One region of the Dactylosporangium maewongense genome, then DNA from elsewhere that is predicted to be linked to it. Evidence: riboswitches for the same ligand, from Rfam matches in the RefSeq annotation. Region 1 holds a riboswitch; each other region holds the start of a gene.
The links. Region 1 has a riboswitch for cyclic di-AMP ahead of ABD332_RS53435 (C40 family peptidase). Riboswitches for the same ligand answer to the same signal wherever they lie in the genome.
Positions count from the first base shown of each region.

Region 1 (5,900 bases):
TCGTCATGCTCGCTCCACCTCCCCCAGGTAGGCGCGCAGGACGTCGGGGTTGCTCTGCACCTCGGCGGGCGTGCCGGTGGCGACGGGGACGCCGAAGTCGACGACCATCACCCGGTCGGCGAGGTCCATGACGAGCCCCATGTCGTGCTCGACGAGGATCATCGGGACACCGAGCTCCTCGCGGACGTCGAGGATGAAGCGGGCCATGTCCTCGGTCTCCTCCAGGTTCATCCCGGCGACCGGCTCGTCCAGCAGCAGCAGCTTCGGCTCCATCGCGAGGGCCCGGCCGAGCTCGACGCGCTTCTGCACGCCGTACGGCAGCAACCCCACCGGCAGCCGGCGCCACTGCGCCAGTTCGAGGAAGTCGACGATGTCCTCGACCACGGCCCGGTTGGCGATCTCCTCGCGCCGGGCCCGGCCGAGCCACGCGATCGCGGCGAGCGTGCCGTAGCGGATGTGGTGGTGCCGGCCGAGCATGAGGTTCTCCAGCACGGTCAGGTGCTGGAACAGCTCGACGTTCTGGAAGGTGCGCGCCACGCCCAGCTTGGCGACCTTGTCCGGGCGCAGTCCGGTGAGGTCGGCGCCGTCGAGGGACACCTTGCCCTGCTGCGGCCGGTACACCCCGGAGATCACATTGAAGATCGACGTCTTTCCGGCCCCGTTGGGCCCGATGACGGCGAAGAGCTCGTCCTTGGCGACGGTGAACGAAACCCCGTCGATGGCTTTGACGCCGGCGAAGCTGAGCCGGACGTCTTCGAAACGCAGCACGGCGACTCCTGATTTTCTATGACAGCCAGCGCTTGCGACGCTTGTAGTGCTTCACGTCGCGGAAGGACCGCTCGGCCCGTCCCAGGTAGAACTCGCGGATGTCGTCGTCGGCGAGCAGTTCGGCGGCGGGCTTGTCGAGCACGACCTTGCCCGTCTCCAGCACGTATCCGTGCTCGGCGATCGACAGCGCCATGGTCGCGTTCTGCTCGACCAGCAGCACGCCGGTGCCGGCCTGGTTGATCTGCACGATCAGGTCGCGGACCTGCTCGACCAGGCGCGGCGCGAGCCCGAGGCTGGGCTCGTCGAGCAGCAGGTACGCCGGGTCCGACATGAGCGCCCGCCCCATCGCCAGCATCTGCTGCTCGCCGCCGGAGAGGTAGCCGGCGATGCTGCCGCGGCGCTGCGCGAGCACGGGGAACAGGGTGTACATGCGGTCCATCGCCTCCGCCCGGCCCTTCGGGCGGGTGTGGGCGCCGAGCCGCAGGTTCTCCTCGACGGTCAGTTCGGCGAAGGTCCTGCGCCCCTCCATCACCTGCGAGACGCCGCGGCGGACCACGGCGGCCGGTTTGAGCCGGTGGATGGGCTTCTCGTCGAGCGTGATGGCGCCCTTGGTGATGGCGCCGTCGTGGACGCCGAGCAGGCCCGACAGGGCCCGCAGCAGCGTGGTCTTGCCGGCACCGTTCGCGCCGAGCAGCGCGACGATGCGTCCTGGTGGGACCTGCAGGCTGACGCCTCGCAGCACCAGCATCACGTCGTCGTAGACGACCTCGAGGTTCTGGACACGCAACATCCGGTGACGCTCCTCCGGGGGTGTTCGGAGTGGGCGAACTATGTGCATCGACGGTGAATAAAGTTACGTGTATTTAACCGGGTCTCAGAGCAGAATCAAGCCCCAATTGTGTGTCCGTCAACACCATCTTCTGTGGTGCGTCACTGTCCGATGTGGAGCGACAACCCGCCGTGATTCGGACTTTTGGGGTAATCGATATTCAACAACGCTCGCGGGTTTCGCTTCGTTGGTGATCACGTTAAGTTATGTCCTGGCCTGCACGGCAGTCCGTCGCCCACCCCGGGCGGCGCCGGGCAAGCGCCGCCGAGTCGAGCGCCGCTCTGGCGCTGTCGAGCCGGGGACCCAGGGTCCTTGGGGTGAATCCGCACAGCGCGGTAGGGCGCACTCTTCCCGCCCGAACCCGTCAGCTAACCCGGTAGGCGGTCGGTGAAGAAGGGTCATCCCTTGTCCGCTGGACACCGCACCAAACGGTCCCTGCTGCGCACGCTCTTCATCGGGGTCGTGTCGCTGGCGATCGTGGCGCCCGCGAGTGTCGCCAAGGCCGATCCGACAGCGGCCGAGATCGACGCCCAGATCCAGAAGGCGGGCGACGAGCTCGAAGACCTGGTCGAGGCCTACAACAAGATCAATGGCGATCTGGCCACCACCCAGGCGGCCGCCGCCGAGCTGCAGAAGAAGCTCCAGCCCTACGTCGACAACATGGCCAACGCCAACGCCAACGTGGACGTCATCGCCGTCGCGGCGTTCAAGGGCGCGGGCAGCCTGCAGAACCTCAGCATCGTGCTCAACGCGCGGTCGTCCGACACACTCATGGACCAGCTGACCACGCTGCAGCAGATCGGCAAGCACCAGCAGCACGAGATCGCCGACTTCACGTCGGCCAAGTCGAAGCTGGACGAAGAGAAGAAGAAGATCGACGAGACGCTCGCCGCGGAGACCGCGCAGAAGACCGAGCTCGAGACCAAGAAGAAGAAGATCGAGGGCGACGTCAAGAAGCTCGAGGCGCTCCGCCGCCGCTCCACCACCGGCGGCACCGGCTCCACGGGTGTCAAGGTCGCGCTCGGTGCCGAGTGCACGTCACCGGCGAACGCGGCGGTGGCCTTCGCCTGCGCCCAGCTCGGCGAGCCCTACAAGTGGGGCGCCGCCGGACCCAGCAGCTGGGACTGCTCCGGCCTGACCATGGGCGCCTGGAAGGCGGCCGGCGTCATCCTGCCGCACAACGCGGCGCAGCAGTGGAGCAAGACCACGCACATCTCACGGTCCGCGCTCTCCCCCGGCGACCTGGCGTTCTTCCGTGGCCTGGGGCACGTGGGCATCTACATCGGCAACGGCAAGATGATCCACGCCCCGACGACGGGCCGAAACGTCGAGGTCCAGTCGATCGACGGCCGCAGCGACACGTACGGCTACGGCAGACCGCACAAGTAAGCCCTGACAGCACGTCCAAGAGGCCATGCCCGGCAAGATCGGGGCATGGCCTCTTGGGATCCTGAGCAGTACAGCCGCTTCGCCGAGGAGCGGGCGCGGCCCTTCCACGAGCTGGTGGCGCGCATCCAGACCACCGCGCCGGTCGCGGTCGTGGACCTCGGGTGCGGGCCGGGCACGCTGACCGCGACCCTCGCGACGCGCTACCCGGACGCGGCGGTGCTCGGCATCGACTCCTCCCCCGAGATGCTCGCGAAGGCGGCAGCGCTCGGCACCCCGCAGCTGTCGTTCCAGCTCGGCGACATCGCCGGGTGGCGGCCGCAGCGCGGCTCCGTGGACGTCATCGTCGCCAACGCCTCCCTGCAGTGGGTCGACGACCACGCCGCGCTGATGCCGACGCTCGCCGCGGCGCTCGACGACGGCGGAACGCTCGCGTTCCAGGTCCCGACGGGCGGGCCGATCCTCGACGCGGACATCCTGGACCCGACCGTCCTGGGGCCGCGCGGCGCGACGCCGGTGCGGGAGGCGGCCTGGTACGTGCGCACCCTCGCCGGGCTCGGCCTGGCCGTGGACGCCTGGGAGACGACGTACTTCCACGTCCTGCCCGGCGAGGACCCGGTGCTGGAGTGGTTCAGCGGGACCGGCCTGCGCCCCTACTTCGACGCCCTGTCCGGTGCGGAGCTCGACGACTTCCGGGCCAGGGTGGCCGCCGCGCTGCGCGAGCGCTACCCCCGCGAGCCGTTCGGCACGATCCTGCCATTCCCGCGCCTCTTCGTCGTGGCCCGGCGCCCCTGACCCCGCCCACCGACCGCCGGCCCACCACCCCGGGCCCTGGCACCGCGACCAGCCGGGCCGCCACCCGGACCGCGGCAGGCACCGCCAGGACACGGCACGGCACGGCACGGCCAGGACACGGCACGGCACGGCACGGCCAGGACACGGCACGGCCAGGACACGGCACGGCCAGGACACGGCACGGCACGGGCACGGCACGGCACGGGCACGGACAGGGCACGGACAGGGCAGGGCACGGCCAGGGCAGGGCAGGAGCGCCGCCCAGCCGGCCCGGACGCCGCCGACCAGCCGGAACGCCCCACCCACCCGGACCGCGGCACGGCCAGGACTCGGCACGGAGGGGACGCCTCTGTCACCCGGGCCGGGGCGTCGCCGGTCGGGCCGGAGGACGGGCCGCCGGCGGGCACGTCGGCGGGCGAGCCGGGCGACGCGTCATCGAAGGGACCCGGCGGGCGATTCCCGGCACCGCGCCGCCAGCCGGGCACCCGCCCCGCGCCGCTCCTGACGCTGCGTTACGGGCCGGGGCGCCGGCGGCCGGTCCCGGGGCGTCGTGCCGCAATGTTGAGGGTGAGCCGGCACCGCTACGGGACGTGGGCGTCGATCGATGGTCGGTGACCTAAACGAGACCTAAGCGTCCCAGCATGTGGAAGCAGCCCCCGACCGGGACGGTCAGGGGCTGCGGGTCGTCTGCGGGCTAGGCGGCCTGGAGGCCTTCGGCACGGGCCAGCTCGCGGAGACGGCCGAGGGCCTGGATCTCCAGCTGGCGGATGCGCTCACGGGAGAGGGAGAACCGGCTCGCGACCTCGGTCAGCGAGTGCTCGCGGCCGTCCTCCAGACCGTAGCGGGCGCGCATGATGCCCGCGGACCGGTCGTCGAGGTGATTGAGCAGACCCTCGATGCGCTGGCGCTCCAGGGCGGCGAGGACCACGTCCTCCGGCGACGGCGCGTCGGAGTCGGAGACCAGGTCGCCGAGGCTGGTGTCACCGTCATCACCGACCGGCGTGTCGAGCGAGACGGTGTCCTGGGACCAGCGCTTCAGCTCGTGGACGCGCTCGACGGGGACGCCGAGGGCGGTGGCGAGCTGCTCGGGCTCGGGGTCATTGCCGAGCTCGCGGGTCAGCTGACGCGCGACGTTGCGCATCCGGTTGACGTCTTCGACGAGGTGGACGGGCAGCCGGACCGTGCGCTCCTGCTGCGCGATCGCCCGGCTGATCGCCTGGCGGATCCACCATGTCGCGTATGTCGAGAACTTGTAGCCGCGCACGTAGTCGAACTTCTCGACGGCGCGGACCAGGCCGGTGTTGCCCTCCTGAATGAGGTCGAGCATCGGCATGCCGGACCGCACATAGCGCCGCGCGATCGACACGACGAGCCGCAGGTTGGCCCGGATGAACCGGTCCTTGGCCCGCTCGCCCTCGTCGACGAGGCGCTGCAGCTCGGCGGCGCTCACACCGTCGGGCAGCCGGCCCTCGTCCAGCAGGTGCTCCGCATAGAGACCAGCCTCGACCGCCTTGGAAAGCTCGACCTCAGAAGCGGCGTCGAGCAGCGGCGTGCGGGAGATCTCATGCAGGTACACACCAACCAGGTCACGCTCTTCTGCACCTGTATCGGGTCGCATCTCCACTTTCACGTTCTCCACCTTCGGGCCCCTCCCCGTCCATCCTTCGCCTTCCCCGTTTCACCCTGCTAAAACGGGTGCCCCCCGGGTATGCCCCCTACACAACGGTCACGTGGCCTGCGGAATTCCACCCTCGCGGGCGATTCCGGTGACGACCCGTGAGAGTTGCACCACTTACCTAGACGACTCGGGAGCAGCTCCGGTTCGCTTCGGTTGCAACAAGTGATACGTGGTATTCCTGCCCGTCAGACGCCTAAACTCGCTGTGAGTTCCCTGGGAACGACGTTCGATGGGACCGGGGTCACCGCTGTTCATCGGCAAGAGTCGCCCGCATGACAGGCAAATGCACATGTATCCGCAGGAATCGACGCGGGCAGCGGTCTGTCGAAATGCTGACTGGCTCGTCACACCACCCCCTACCGTGCGTGCCATTCCCGCAACAGCTCGACTTCTTCCTCTTCGGTGAGACCAGTAATGTGGCGAGTGTCACTGAATGCCGCGAGT
Region 1 covers NZ_BAAAQD010000040.1:32,242-38,141, reverse strand. Annotated here, with positions in the region: gene ABD332_RS53450 (AMP-dependent synthetase/ligase) at 1-7, opposite strand, end outside; gene ABD332_RS53445 (ABC transporter ATP-binding protein) at 4-768, opposite strand; gene ABD332_RS53440 (ABC transporter ATP-binding protein) at 785-1,558, opposite strand; cyclic di-AMP (ydaO/yuaA leader) riboswitch at 1,850-1,995, shown strand; gene ABD332_RS53435 (C40 family peptidase) at 2,003-2,986, shown strand; gene ABD332_RS53430 (methyltransferase domain-containing protein) at 3,032-3,778, shown strand; gene ABD332_RS53425 (sigma-70 family RNA polymerase sigma factor) at 4,473-5,396, opposite strand; gene ABD332_RS53420 (NAD-dependent epimerase/dehydratase family protein) at 5,813-5,900, opposite strand, start outside.

Region 2 (5,900 bases), on a different contig from region 1:
CGGCGCCCGGCGCCAACACGGTCGGGTGGCTGGTCTGGCACCTGACGCGGGTCCAGGACGACCACATCGCGGAGCGCATCAACGGCGCCGAGCAGCTGTGGGTGACCGGCGACTGGGCCCCGCGCTTCGGGCTGCGGCAGGACCAGCACGACACCGGCTACGGCCACACGGCCGCGCAGGTCCAGGCGGTACAGCCGGAAAGCGCCGACGTGTTGATCGAATACTTCGAGGCGGTGTCGGCGCGGACCATCGCGTGGCTGGAGAAGCTCACGGAAGAGGATCTCGACCAGATCGTCGACGAGCGATGGGACCCGCCGGTGACGCTCGGGGTGCGGCTGGTCAGCGTCCTCGACGACGACGCGCAGCACGTGGGCCAGGCGGCCTACGTGAGGGGACTGATTCCCTGACAGACGGCCGTGAAACGTCATGGAGGACACACGGCCATCACCCGCCGGGAGTGGTGTACTTGATCTGCACGATCCACACCCCTGTCGGGAGATGCAGATGGACGAGCGTGCACAAGGACGTCACCGCGTCGTGATCGTCGGCGCCGGCTTCGGCGGACTGTTCGCCACCAAGGCGCTCAAGAACGCGCCGGTCGACGTCACCCTGATCAACGGCACCGCCTACCACCTGTTCCAGCCGCTGCTGTACCAGGTGGCGACCGGCATCCTGTCGGAGGGCGAGATCGCGCCGCCGATCCGGGAGATCCTCAAGCGGCAGGACAACGCGAAGGTGCTGCTCGGCACCGTCACCGAGATCGACCCGGAGGCGAGGACCGTCACGGCGGTCGCGCCCGGGACGAGCTACACCGTGCCGTACGACTCGCTGATCGTCGCCGCCGGCGCGTCGCAGTCCTACTTCGGCAACGACGCGTTCGCCGAGCACGCGCCCGGCATGAAGAGCATCGACGACGCGCTGGAGCTGCGCGGGCGGATCTTCGGTGCGTTCGAGCTCGCCGAGCTGGAGACCGACCCGGCCGCGATCGAGCGGTGGCTGACGTTCGTCGTGGTCGGCGCCGGTCCGACCGGCGTCGAGATGGCCGGCCAGATCGCCGAGCTCGCCCACCGGCACCTGCCGGGGCAGTACCGCAACATCGACCCGAAGCACGCGCGGATCATCCTGATCGACGCGCTCGACACGGTCCTGTCGAGCTTCGGCGACCACCTGTCGACGAAGGCGCTGCGGCAGCTGCACACCATGGGCGTCGAGGTCGAGCTCGGCACGAAGGTCGTCGACGTCGACGAGACCGGCATCGAGGTCGAGACGCGCAACGGCCGGCAGCGGATCGAGTCGATGACGAAGATCTGGGCGGCGGGCGTGGCCGCGCCGTCGCTGTCGACGCAGCTGGCGAAGGCGACGGGAGCCTCGACCGACCGGGCCGGACGGCTGGAGGTCGAGCCGGACTGCACCGTGCCGGGCCACCCGGAGATCTTCGCGATCGGCGACATGATGTCGCTCAACCGGCTGCCGGGCGTCGCGCAGGTCGCGATCCAGAGCGGCCGCCACGCCGCCGGCCAGATCAAGAAGCGGCTCGCCGGCGAGGCGACCGGTCAGCCGTTCAAATACTTCGACAAGGGCAGCATGGCCACGATCTCGCGCTTCTCGGCGGTGGCGAGCGTCGGCAAGCTGCACTTCTCCGGGATCGTCGGCTGGCTCATGTGGCTCGCCGTGCACCTGCTCTACCTGGTCGGCTTCAAGAACCGGGTCACCGCGGTGCTGCACTGGTTCGTCAGCTTCATCGGCCGCGGCCGCTCGGAGCGGGTCGCCACGTTCCAGCAGGTCTTCGCCCGCCGCGCGCTGCAGGAGTACCGCCAGCACCTGCCGTAACCGTCGGAAGACAAAGAGAAGGGCGCCCCACTCCCCGGGGCGCCCTCCTGGTATTCGGCGACTAGCAGCTGAGCGAGCCCGCTCCGACGCCCACGCCGAGGATGCCGACGAAGCGCTGGTACGCCGCGACCCGGCTCTGCACCTGCGCCGGGTTGCGCCCGCCGCACTCGAGACTGCCGTTGATGCTGCGGATCGTCTCGCCGAACCCGGCGCCGTTGACCATCGCGTTGTGCGGCGTCATCGTGCCCGGGCCGGTCTGCGTGTTCCAGTACCAGAGCGCGGTCTTCATCGCGACGGCCGGGTCGGTCTGCACCAGGTTCGGGTTGCGCAGCAGGTCGATGCCGAGCGCGTCACCGGCGGCCTTGTAGTTGAAGTTCCAGCTGAGCTGGATCGGCCCGCGGCCGTAGTACGCGGCCTGCCCGGCGGGGCAGCCGTACGGCTGGCTCGTGTCGCAGTAGTGCGGGTAGTTCGCGGTGTTCTGCTCCACGATGTACACCAGGCCGCCGGTCTCGTGGTTCACGTTCGCGAGGAACGCCGCCGCCTCCTGCTTGCGCTGGGCGTCCGATCCCGTCTTCGCGAACGCCGGGTAGGCGTTCAGCGCCGCGACCAGGCCGTTGTACGTGTAGAAGGGGTTCCGGTTCGGGAACATCTGGTTGAACTGGGCCTCGCTGACGACGAACGCCCCGTTCGACGGCGGGTTCGTGGTCGGGTTCGGCGGCGGCGTCGTGCCGCCCCCTCCGCCGTTGCAGGTGTACGGGTCCCAGTACCAGGTGCTGATCGTCGGGCTGTACCCCGGGTTGTCGTGCTCGGCGATGTAGTACTTACCGTCGGTGAACTTCACGATGTCACCGGTCACGTAGTTGCGACCCTGCACCCACGCCGGGAAGCTGCACCCGCCCGCGGACCCGGTCTGCGTCGGCGGCTGCGGCGTGCTCCCGCCGCACGACCCCTGGTCCTGCCACACGCCGGTGTTCCCGGGCGGCGCCTCGTTCTGCGTCCACCACTTGGCGAGGAAGTTGTGCCCGTTCCGCGACACCGTGGCACCCCCGGTGTACACGGCCGACGCCTGCCACGCCGGCGCACAGGTGGCCGCCGACGCCGGCAGCATGTTGAAGACGGCGACGACGCCACCGACGACGGCGGTCGCGGCGAGCCCCGCCCACAGGCGCACTCTGGACACCAGATCACTTCCGTTCAGATCGACGCTGAGCCCCCATCCGACCAGCCACCACCGCGGTACAGGAGCAATCACATCGATTTATGAAGAATCTTTACGGTTCCGCTAACCTCACCTTTCCGAGGTGACTCGGGGTGACACGGGGTGACCGCGGGGTGGCGTAAAACAATCGCCCGGGCGAGAACGTTGCCGGCAGGGTGAGGCCAGTTGAGTGATTTCCGTCACGCGAGATTCTTTCGGCAAGCTTAGGCGACCTGCTTGGACGGCGCGGTTTCGAGAGGTGCGTCACAGCGGCGGACAGGCAGTACGCTGCGCGGTCTGATCGCCCTGGGTAGGCTGGCCGTCGGTCCCGTCCGACATGGCGCCGCCCCCCGCGGCGCCGGGCGCGACTGCCGCCCAATCGCCGGCTCGACACCGGCGAATCGGGGACCCAACCGCACAGTGGGGTGAATCCGCGGGCAACCGCGGTAGGGGTCGTTCCGTCCCGAACCCGTCAGCTAACCCGGTCGGCGGCCGACGGAAGGAACAACGAGCCAGATGTCATCACGACATCCCGGTCGGCGGATCATCGCCGTCCTGATGACGGCCGCCGTCCTTTTTGGGATGGCCGCCACTCCGGCCGCCGCCGAGCCGGGAGACGACACGGGCGACGAGGGATCCAACGCGTCCCTCGCCCAGGTCCTCGACGAGAGCACCCGCGCGTGGATCGAGGCCAAGGACAAGTACGACGCCTCGGTGAAGAACCAGGCGGACCTGACCGCCAAGCTCGCCCAGACCGAGGCCAACCTCGCCAGGGTCACCGAGCAGGTGTCGGCGATCGCCGTCGCCGCGTACCGGACGGGGCCGCTCACCACGTTCGTGGCGCTGATGGACTCGGGGAGCCCCACCGGCTTCGCGGAGCGGGCCGGCTCGATCGACGAGATCGCCCACCACAACGACAACCTGCTGCGCGAGCTCAACCAGCTGAAGCGGGACCAGGCGGCGCAGAAGACGGCGCTCGAGGGCGAGGTCAAGCTCCAGCAGGAGCAGGTCGCCGTCATGGCCGCGAAGAAGAAGGAAGCCGAGAAGGGCCTGGCCCAGGCGGGCGGGCCGAGCAACGGCTTCGTGTCGGCCAACCTGCCGCTCGCGCAGCCGTCGCCGCGCAACGCCAGCGGCGGCTGGTCCTCGGAGTCGTGCAAGCAGAACGACCCGACCACCAGCGGCTGCATCACGATGCGCACGCTGCACGCGATGCAGCAGGCGCAGGCGGCGGGCTTCAAGCGGTTCGTGTCCTGCTACCGGCCGAGCGGGCCGTACGAGCACCCGAAGGGCCGCGCGTGCGACTTCTCGGTGCAGGCCAAGTCGGGCTTCGGTGGCGTCGCCGCCGGTGAGGACAAGGTCTACGGGGCCAACCTGGCGACGTACTTCGTGAAGAACGCGGACCGGCTCGGCGTCATGTACGTCATCTGGTTCAAACAGGTGTGGACACCCGCGGTCGGCTGGCACCATTACAGCGGCGTGGGCGGGGACCCCTCCAGCGACCACACCAACCACGTGCACCTCTCGCTCCTGTAAGCACCGCCAAGACCTCACGTCTGCGTACGGCCGGCCGATAGGGCAACTGTCGACCGGCCGACGCAGGGTGAGGGGATCCGAAGTGAAGCACCGACTCGTGACGCGCAGCGACTTCGACGGCCTGGTGTGCGCCGTCCTGCTGCGTCACCTGGACCTCATCGGCGACATCACGTTCGTGCACCCCAAAGACGTCCAGGACGGCACGGTCGATATCGGACCCGACGACATCCTGACGAACCTGCCCTACGCGCCCGGCGCCCACCTCGTCTTCGACCACCACCACTCGGAGACCCTGCGCAACGCGGGCGACAACATGGACGACCGGACCAACCACATCATCGACGCGGAGGCCCCGTCGGCGGCCCGCGTCATCTACGACCACTTCGGCGGCGCCGCGCGGTTCCCGAACGTGTCCGACGAGCTGATGGAAGCGGTCGACAAGGCGGACTCCGCCCAGTACGACATCACCGACATCCTGCAGCCGGTCGGCTGGACGCTGATGAACTTCCTCATGGACAGCCGCACGGGACTGGGCCGGTTCCGGCAGTTCCGGATCTCCAACTACCAGCTGATGATGCAGCTCATCGACGCGTGCATCGACCACCAGGACGTCGAGGAGATCCTGGCGCTGCCGGACGTGGCGGAGCGCGCGGAGCTGTTCTGCGAGCAGCAGGAGCTCTTCGTCGACCAGCTGCGGCGGGTGAGCCACCTGGAGGGCGACGTGGTCGTCGTGGACCTCCGGGACGAGGAGGTGATCTACGCCGGCAACCGGTTCATGGTGTACGCGCTGTTCCCCGAGGCCCGGGTCTCCATCCACGTGATCTGGGGCAAGCAGAAGCTCAACACCGTCTTCGCGGTGGGCAAGTCGATCCTCGACCGCACGTCACCGACCGACATCGGCTCGGTGATGCTGCAGTACGGCGGCGGCGGCCACCTCGCGGCCGGCACCTGTCAGGTCCCGCACGACGAGTCCGAGCAGGTCCTGGCCGACATCATCGCGAAGGTCGGCGCCCCGCGCGCCGCGGCGATGAGTTCCGGCGCGTCCTGACGTAAACCTTGCATGACCTTCACCATCGCGCTGCCGGTCGCCGACCGCGTGGCCTCCCACGACTTCTACCGCGCCGTCCTCGAAACCGGGCCGATCCAGCCGGCGGGCGGGGACGGCCAGCCAGGCGGGGACGGCCAGCCGAGCGGGGACGGCCAGCCGAGCGGGGACGGGCTGCCGAGCGGGGACGGGCTGCCGGAGCCGCTGCGGTTCGAACTCGCGGACGGCGTCGCCCTGATGCTGGTGCCCGCCGACGGCTTCGCCTGGGCGATCGGCGAGCACGCCGTCGCGCCG
Region 2 covers NZ_BAAAQD010000002.1:185,904-191,803, reverse strand. Annotated here, with positions in the region: gene ABD332_RS07800 (mycothiol transferase) at 1-407, shown strand, start outside; gene ABD332_RS07795 (NAD(P)/FAD-dependent oxidoreductase) at 505-1,830, shown strand; gene ABD332_RS07790 (glycoside hydrolase family 19 protein) at 1,892-3,010, opposite strand; cyclic di-AMP (ydaO/yuaA leader) riboswitch at 3,399-3,535, shown strand; gene ABD332_RS07785 (coiled-coil domain-containing protein) at 3,611-4,561, shown strand; gene ABD332_RS07780 (exopolyphosphatase) at 4,644-5,609, shown strand; gene ABD332_RS07775 (VOC family protein) at 5,622-5,900, shown strand, end outside.
Region 2: it holds a riboswitch for cyclic di-AMP, as region 1 does, so the genes downstream of both, ABD332_RS07785 (coiled-coil domain-containing protein) here and ABD332_RS53435 (C40 family peptidase) in region 1, are expected to answer to the same signal.

Region 3 (5,900 bases), on a different contig from region 1:
CCGGTGTCGTCCGTGTCGGCGCCGGTGTCATCCGTGCCGGTGCCGGCCGGGCCGGTCTCGTGGGCCGACACGACCGCCATGAACGTGTTCGGCGCGGCGCCGTGCCAGTGCCACTCGCCGGCCTCGACGACGACGGTGTCGCCGGCGCGCACCTCGTGGATCGGGCCGCCCCGGCGCTGCACCCGGCCCACGCCGTGCAGGACGGTCAGGATCCGGCCGTACGGGCAGCGGTGCCAGGCCGTCCGGGTGCCGGGACTGAACTGCGCGTGGAACGTCTGCAGGCGGGACGGCTCCAGGCCGGTGACGTCCCGGTCGATCCAGACGACGCCGGAATAGTGTTGTTGCGGGGCCTGCCGGCCTCGGCTCGGGGCACGGACGACTTCCATGGACCTTTCCTCTCTGGAAACGGACTCCCTGCTTCGGTTCGCTGCTGTGATTCGCCCGGGCGGACGCGTCAGGCCTTGTAGTCGGCCCAGGACAGGTCCCAGGCGGTCCAGCCGTCGCCCGGGTCCAGCGGCACCCCGGTGTTGCGCGTGGTGACCGGGTCACCGACGAGCGTCTGCTCGTACAGCCACTTCGCGTTCGCTGTCGAGACGTTGGTGCAACCGTGGGAGACGTTGCGCTGGCCCTGGTCGCCGACCGACCACGGCGCTGCGTGGATGTACTGGCCGCCCCACGTCAGCCGCATGGCGTACTGCACCGCGACGGTGTACTCCGGGGTGCGGAACACCGTCGAGGCTTCCCGCGACATGATGACGGTGGCGCCGCTCGACGTCGGCGTCGACGGCTTGCCGAGGCTCACCGGCATGGTCCGCACGAGTGCGTCGTTCTGGTAGACGTTCATCTGCTTCGTCGCGTTGTCGATGTCGATGGTCAGCTTCCGGCCGATCGTGACCGTCGCCGCGAAGTCCTCGTCGGCGTGACCGGAGCCGATCCGCACGCCGTTGAGCGCCTTCCGCGCGGTGATCTTCGTGCCGGGCTGCCAGTACTTCTCCGGCCGGTACATCACCTGCCGGCCGCCGAACCAGTGCCACGCACCGGGCTGCGGCGGATCGCTCTTCACGAAGAGACGCTGCTGCACGGCGGCGCGCGACTCCTGCGGGACGTCGGAGCCGAACTCCACGACGATCGGCATGCCGACGCCGTAGGTCCCGCCGTTGGTCAACATCAGGTCGGACGTGACGACCGGGCCGCTGGCCTTCGCCGCCGTGGTGAAGGCCGCCTCCCGGGTCACGGGTTTGTTGTCGGCACCGACGGCGGTGACCTTCGCGGTGTACGCCGTGCCGTAGCGCAGCGCGGTGGCGGGCACCCACGACGTACCGTCTTCGCGGAACTCGCCGGCGACCCGCTGGCCCGCCGCGTCGGTCAGGACGACCTCGGTGATCTTCCCGTCGTTGACCTTCGTGCCGATCTCGGTGCTGATCGCCACCCCCGACTCGCCCGCCGCCGGGCTGACGGCCAGCCCGACCGCCGGCGGCGGAGCGGTCGACTTCGCCGCCGTGGGCTTCTTCGTCGAACTGGTACACGCCGACAGGCCCAACTGCGCTCCCACCGCGAGCGCGACCAGCGCCGCCGCGGTCCGGCTGGGCCCCCTCATGTGTTCTGCCTGTGCATGGACATGGGGGCATCGTCGTGCGCATCGGGGCGAGGCCGGGGCGGCAATACGAGTGACAATGCGAGGGACCTGGGCCCGCGCGGTGGAATTCCTACATGACGGCGTCCACGATCTGTTGTGCGAGCCCCTCCCACTTCGCGTAGGCGTCCGGGAACGCCGACCGCTGCACCATCTGCGCGGCGATGGTGACGGCCTGCTGCTCCCAGCCCGGGATCTGGGCGAGCGCCGCGTAGAACCTGCGGGCGGACTCGTGCGGGTTCATCAGCTGGTCGACCGAACCCCAGCTCGGCCGCTGCTGGAAGAGGCCGACCGAGTCGTAGTCGTACCCCACGCCCTCGTTGGGGCGCTGCAGCGACTGCGGCACGTTCGGGTTCGCGAGGTTTCGCAGGTGGCTCTCCTGCAGGGCGGTGGCGATCCCCACGACGGCCGCGCGCCGCGGCAGGTTCAGCTGCCGGGCGACGTCGATGATCGCGACGGCGTTGTTCATCTCGGCCTGGGTCAGCCCGCCGACGGGCGCGTGCACGGTCGGCGACGGCGCCGCCGTCGACGCCGGTGGCGTGCCGGCGGGTGCCGGGGTGGTCTTCGCCGGTGCCGGGGCGGCCTTCGTCGGTGCCGGCGTGGCCTTGTTCGCGCTGTCGGCGGGTTTCCGGGTGCGGCTGCGTGAGGCCTGCCCGCCGGCCGCCGAGCGTTCGGCGTCGACGGCGAACGCCGCACTGTCCGCCGGCACGGCGGCGGGTCCGGCCGACGCCGACAGCGTCGCGGACAGGCCGATCGCCACGACCGCGACGGCGCCCACGGCGTAGCGGCGGATCTCGGCCGGCACGGGTGCACGCAGCCGGAATCGGGTCGCGTGCCGCCCCCGCCGGGAGCGGCGCAGGTGTCGGGGACCGCGTGCGGTCGCACCGTTGAGCTGCTGGTCATCGTCGGCGCCCGGAAGCATCCGGCGAGCCTAGGGAGGCCCCGGATCCGGGGTGATGCCGGGCATGCGAACCTGCCGACCGGACACTGGGCGGGCCGCACGGGGCCGGGGCGCGGTCGGCGAGGTGCACCGGGGCACGGCGCAGCCGACCGGCGGGCTGATGGCCCGTGCACCCGGCCGTTCGCCACGCCGTCGTCACGCAAGGTAGCCGACCAGCGTGGGGGTTCCGGGGGTCCTCCCGCGCCCCCGATATGGTCCTCGCATCCGCCCGGCCCGACGTCACCCACCTCGGATGACACCGCGGCGGATCCGCTGAGTCGCGTCCGCGCGAGCCGGGGAACCGAGCACCACCGGGGTGAATCCGCGGGGCCAGCGCCTCGCGGTAGGGCGATCCTCCCGCCCGAACCCGTCAGCTAACCCGGTAGGCGGCACCGGAAGGAGCACTCCGTGCAGCCACTGACCCGGCATCGCCCGTGCCGCAGCACCTCGGGCACCTCGACCCTCGGCCCGGCCCGGTAGTCGCCGACCGTCACCGCACCGGCCCTCGGCCGGCGTGGCACCCCCCTGCCCGGATCACGTCCGGCACCGGCAACAGCAGCCGTCATCGAGCATGTCTGTCGAGGTACCCGTGAGTTACCTGTACAAACCCAGGCACCAGAACCAGAGCCCCGCCCCGTCGCGCTTCCGCGTGCTGCCGATCGCGGCCGCCGCGGCGGTCCTCGGGGTGACGGCGGCCGTCGGCGTGGCCGTGCACGCCTCGACCCCCGCACCGGTGGCCGACGCGCAGTCGGTGACGTCCGCGGATCCGTCCGGAACCGGCGCCGGTCCGGCCGGGCGTGACCGGCAGCGGACCCAGGCGGCGCCCGACGCCGCCTCCGCCCCGTCGAAGGCCCCCGCCGGTACCGCGACGTCCAAGCCCGCCCCGCCCGCCGCCTCGGCCAGCCCCACCAAACCGGCGGCCCCGGCGGAGAAGGAGCTCGCGTACCGGTTCGCCTGGCAGGAGAACTTCTACTACTGCGGCCCGGCGGCGACCCGGATCGCGCTGACCGCGCGGTCGATGTACCCGTCCCAGTCCGAGGTCGCCCAGAGCCTGCACACGACCGTCAACGGCACCAACTCCGCCGACGACACCACCCGGTCGCTCAACGAGTACACGAAGACCTCCTTCTACAAGTCGCACTTCATCCCCGGTCAGTCGGCCACCCAGGCGGAGATCGACCAGATGCAGGCCGACGTCGTCAACGCGATCACCAACGGCTACGCCGTGGTCGCCAACATCGCCGGCTCCACCGTGGACGACAAGGGCAACTCGCACTCGTACCCGGGCGGCCACTACCTCACGGTGGTGGGGTACCTCGACGGCGGCAAGACGGTGAAGATCGCCGACCCCGCGGACGCCCTGGGCGTCGGGTACTACACGCTGACGACGGCCAAGCTCGCGCACTGGACCGCCCTGCGCGGATACTCCGCCTGACACGGCCGTCAGCGGCTCGCGGTCAGCGGCCCAGTGCGCGTACCCGGCTGGGTGGCCGGAACGCCTGGGCCGGCTGGCCGCGCAGCGCGCTCGCCATGGTCTGCGCGACGGCGGCGTTGACCGAGCCGGAGACGCCGCTGCCCACGTGGTCGTTCGGGTTGTCCACGTTCACCGCGATGCCGGCCGCCGCGATCTGCGGGGTGAAGCCGACGAACGTCTCGGTCGAGTTGTACTCGGAGCTGCCGGTCTTGCCCGCGACCGGGCGGCCGCCCAGGATGCCGGACACGTTCTCCGCCGTGCCGCCGTCGCACTTGCCGTACGCCGAGGACCGGCTGACCGGGCACCGTGCCGCGTCGGTCGCGGCGGCCGCCACGTCGGCGCTGACCGCCTGCCGGCACTTCGGGGCGGCGGCGTCGACCGGTTTGCCGTTGGAGTCGGTGATCGACAGCACCGGCAGCGGCTGGCAGTACAGGCCGCCGGCGGCGACCGCCGCGTAGGCGTTGGCGAGGTCGAGCGGTGTGGTCGAGGCGACGCCGAGGGTGAACGCTCCCCACTGGTCCGCCTTGGCCGCCATCGCCGCGTCCTCGGCGGAGCGGAACGTGATGCCGAGCCGCTGCGCCATCTCGACCACGCGGCGCGCGCCGATCTGCTGTTCGAGCCAGACGAAGTAGGTGTTGACCGAACGGCCGAAGCCGTTCCACATCGTCCGGTTCCCGTTCATCCAGCTCGGGGAGTCGTTCCCCGGGCACCACTTGCCCCCGCAGCTGCCCGGGCCGCTGGCCGGCCACACGGTCGCTATCCGGCCCGGTGAGTTGAAGTTGGTGCTCAACGGCATGCCCGCGTCGAGCGCGGCGAGCATGGTGAACATCTTGAACGTCGAACCCGCCTGATATCCGGCGACGCCACCACCGCCCGCGATGAGCTGGTTGACGGTGTTCGGGAACAGTGGATGCTGGGGCGGGTTGGGTTCCAGGCTGTAGTGGCGGTTGACGGCCATCGCCAGGACCCGGCCGGTGCCGGGGGTGACGACGGCCGTCGGCATCGACCGCGCGCTGCCGTAGCCGTAGACGCTCAGGGACTGGTTGAGCGTGGCCGCCTGGATGCCCGGGTCAAGCGAGGTGACCACGGTGTAGCCGCCGGTGCGCAGCGCCTCGTCGCGGTCGGCGCGGGTGGCGCCGAACTCGGGCTGGCTGCCCCACCACTGGCGGAAGTAGTCGCAGAAGAAGCCCCAGTCGTTGTGCTCCCGCGGGACGGACACGCAGTTGTTGGGCAGGTCGCGCTCGTTGATCTTCAGCTCCTGGCCCTTCGCCGCGGTGGCGTCCGCGGCGCTGATCATCTTCATCTTCGCCATCGAGTCGAGCGTGTAGGCGCGGCGCCGCAGGGCCGCGTCGCGGTCGCCGCTGATCGGGTTGTCGCCGTCGGGGGACTGCAGCAGCCCGGCGAGCAGCGCCGCCTCGGGCAGCGTCAGCTCCAGGGCCGACTTGCCGAAGTACGTCTGGCTGGCGGCGTAGATGCCGTAGGCGCCGGCACCGAAGTAGGCGATGTTCAGGTAGCCCTGGAGGATGTCCTGCTTGCTCAGGTGCTGTTCCAGCTTCGTCGCGTAGCGCATCTCGCGCACCTTGCGGGCGGGCGTGTCGGCGAGCGAGTCGACCCGCTGCTGCGGCGACAGGGTCGGGTCGTTCTTCAGCACGTTGCGCACGTACTGCATCGTCAGCGTCGAGGCGCCCTGCTGGGCGTTGCCCCTGCCGTTGGAGACCAGCGCGCGCAGGACGCCCCTGCCGTCGACACCCTGATGCTGGTAGAAGCGGGTGTCCTCGGCCGCGACGACGGCCTGCTGGAGCACCGGTGCGATCTGGTCCAGCGGCACGTCCTTGCGGTTCTCGTCGTAGAAC
Region 3 covers NZ_BAAAQD010000007.1:428,335-434,234, forward strand. Annotated here, with positions in the region: gene ABD332_RS20710 (cupin domain-containing protein) at 1-386, opposite strand, end outside; gene ABD332_RS20715 (L,D-transpeptidase) at 455-1,597, opposite strand; gene ABD332_RS20720 (hypothetical protein) at 1,707-2,555, opposite strand; cyclic di-AMP (ydaO/yuaA leader) riboswitch at 2,835-2,977, shown strand; gene ABD332_RS20725 (C39 family peptidase) at 3,163-4,008, shown strand; gene ABD332_RS20730 (transglycosylase domain-containing protein) at 4,031-5,900, opposite strand, start outside.
Region 3: it holds a riboswitch for cyclic di-AMP, as region 1 does, so the genes downstream of both, ABD332_RS20725 (C39 family peptidase) here and ABD332_RS53435 (C40 family peptidase) in region 1, are expected to answer to the same signal.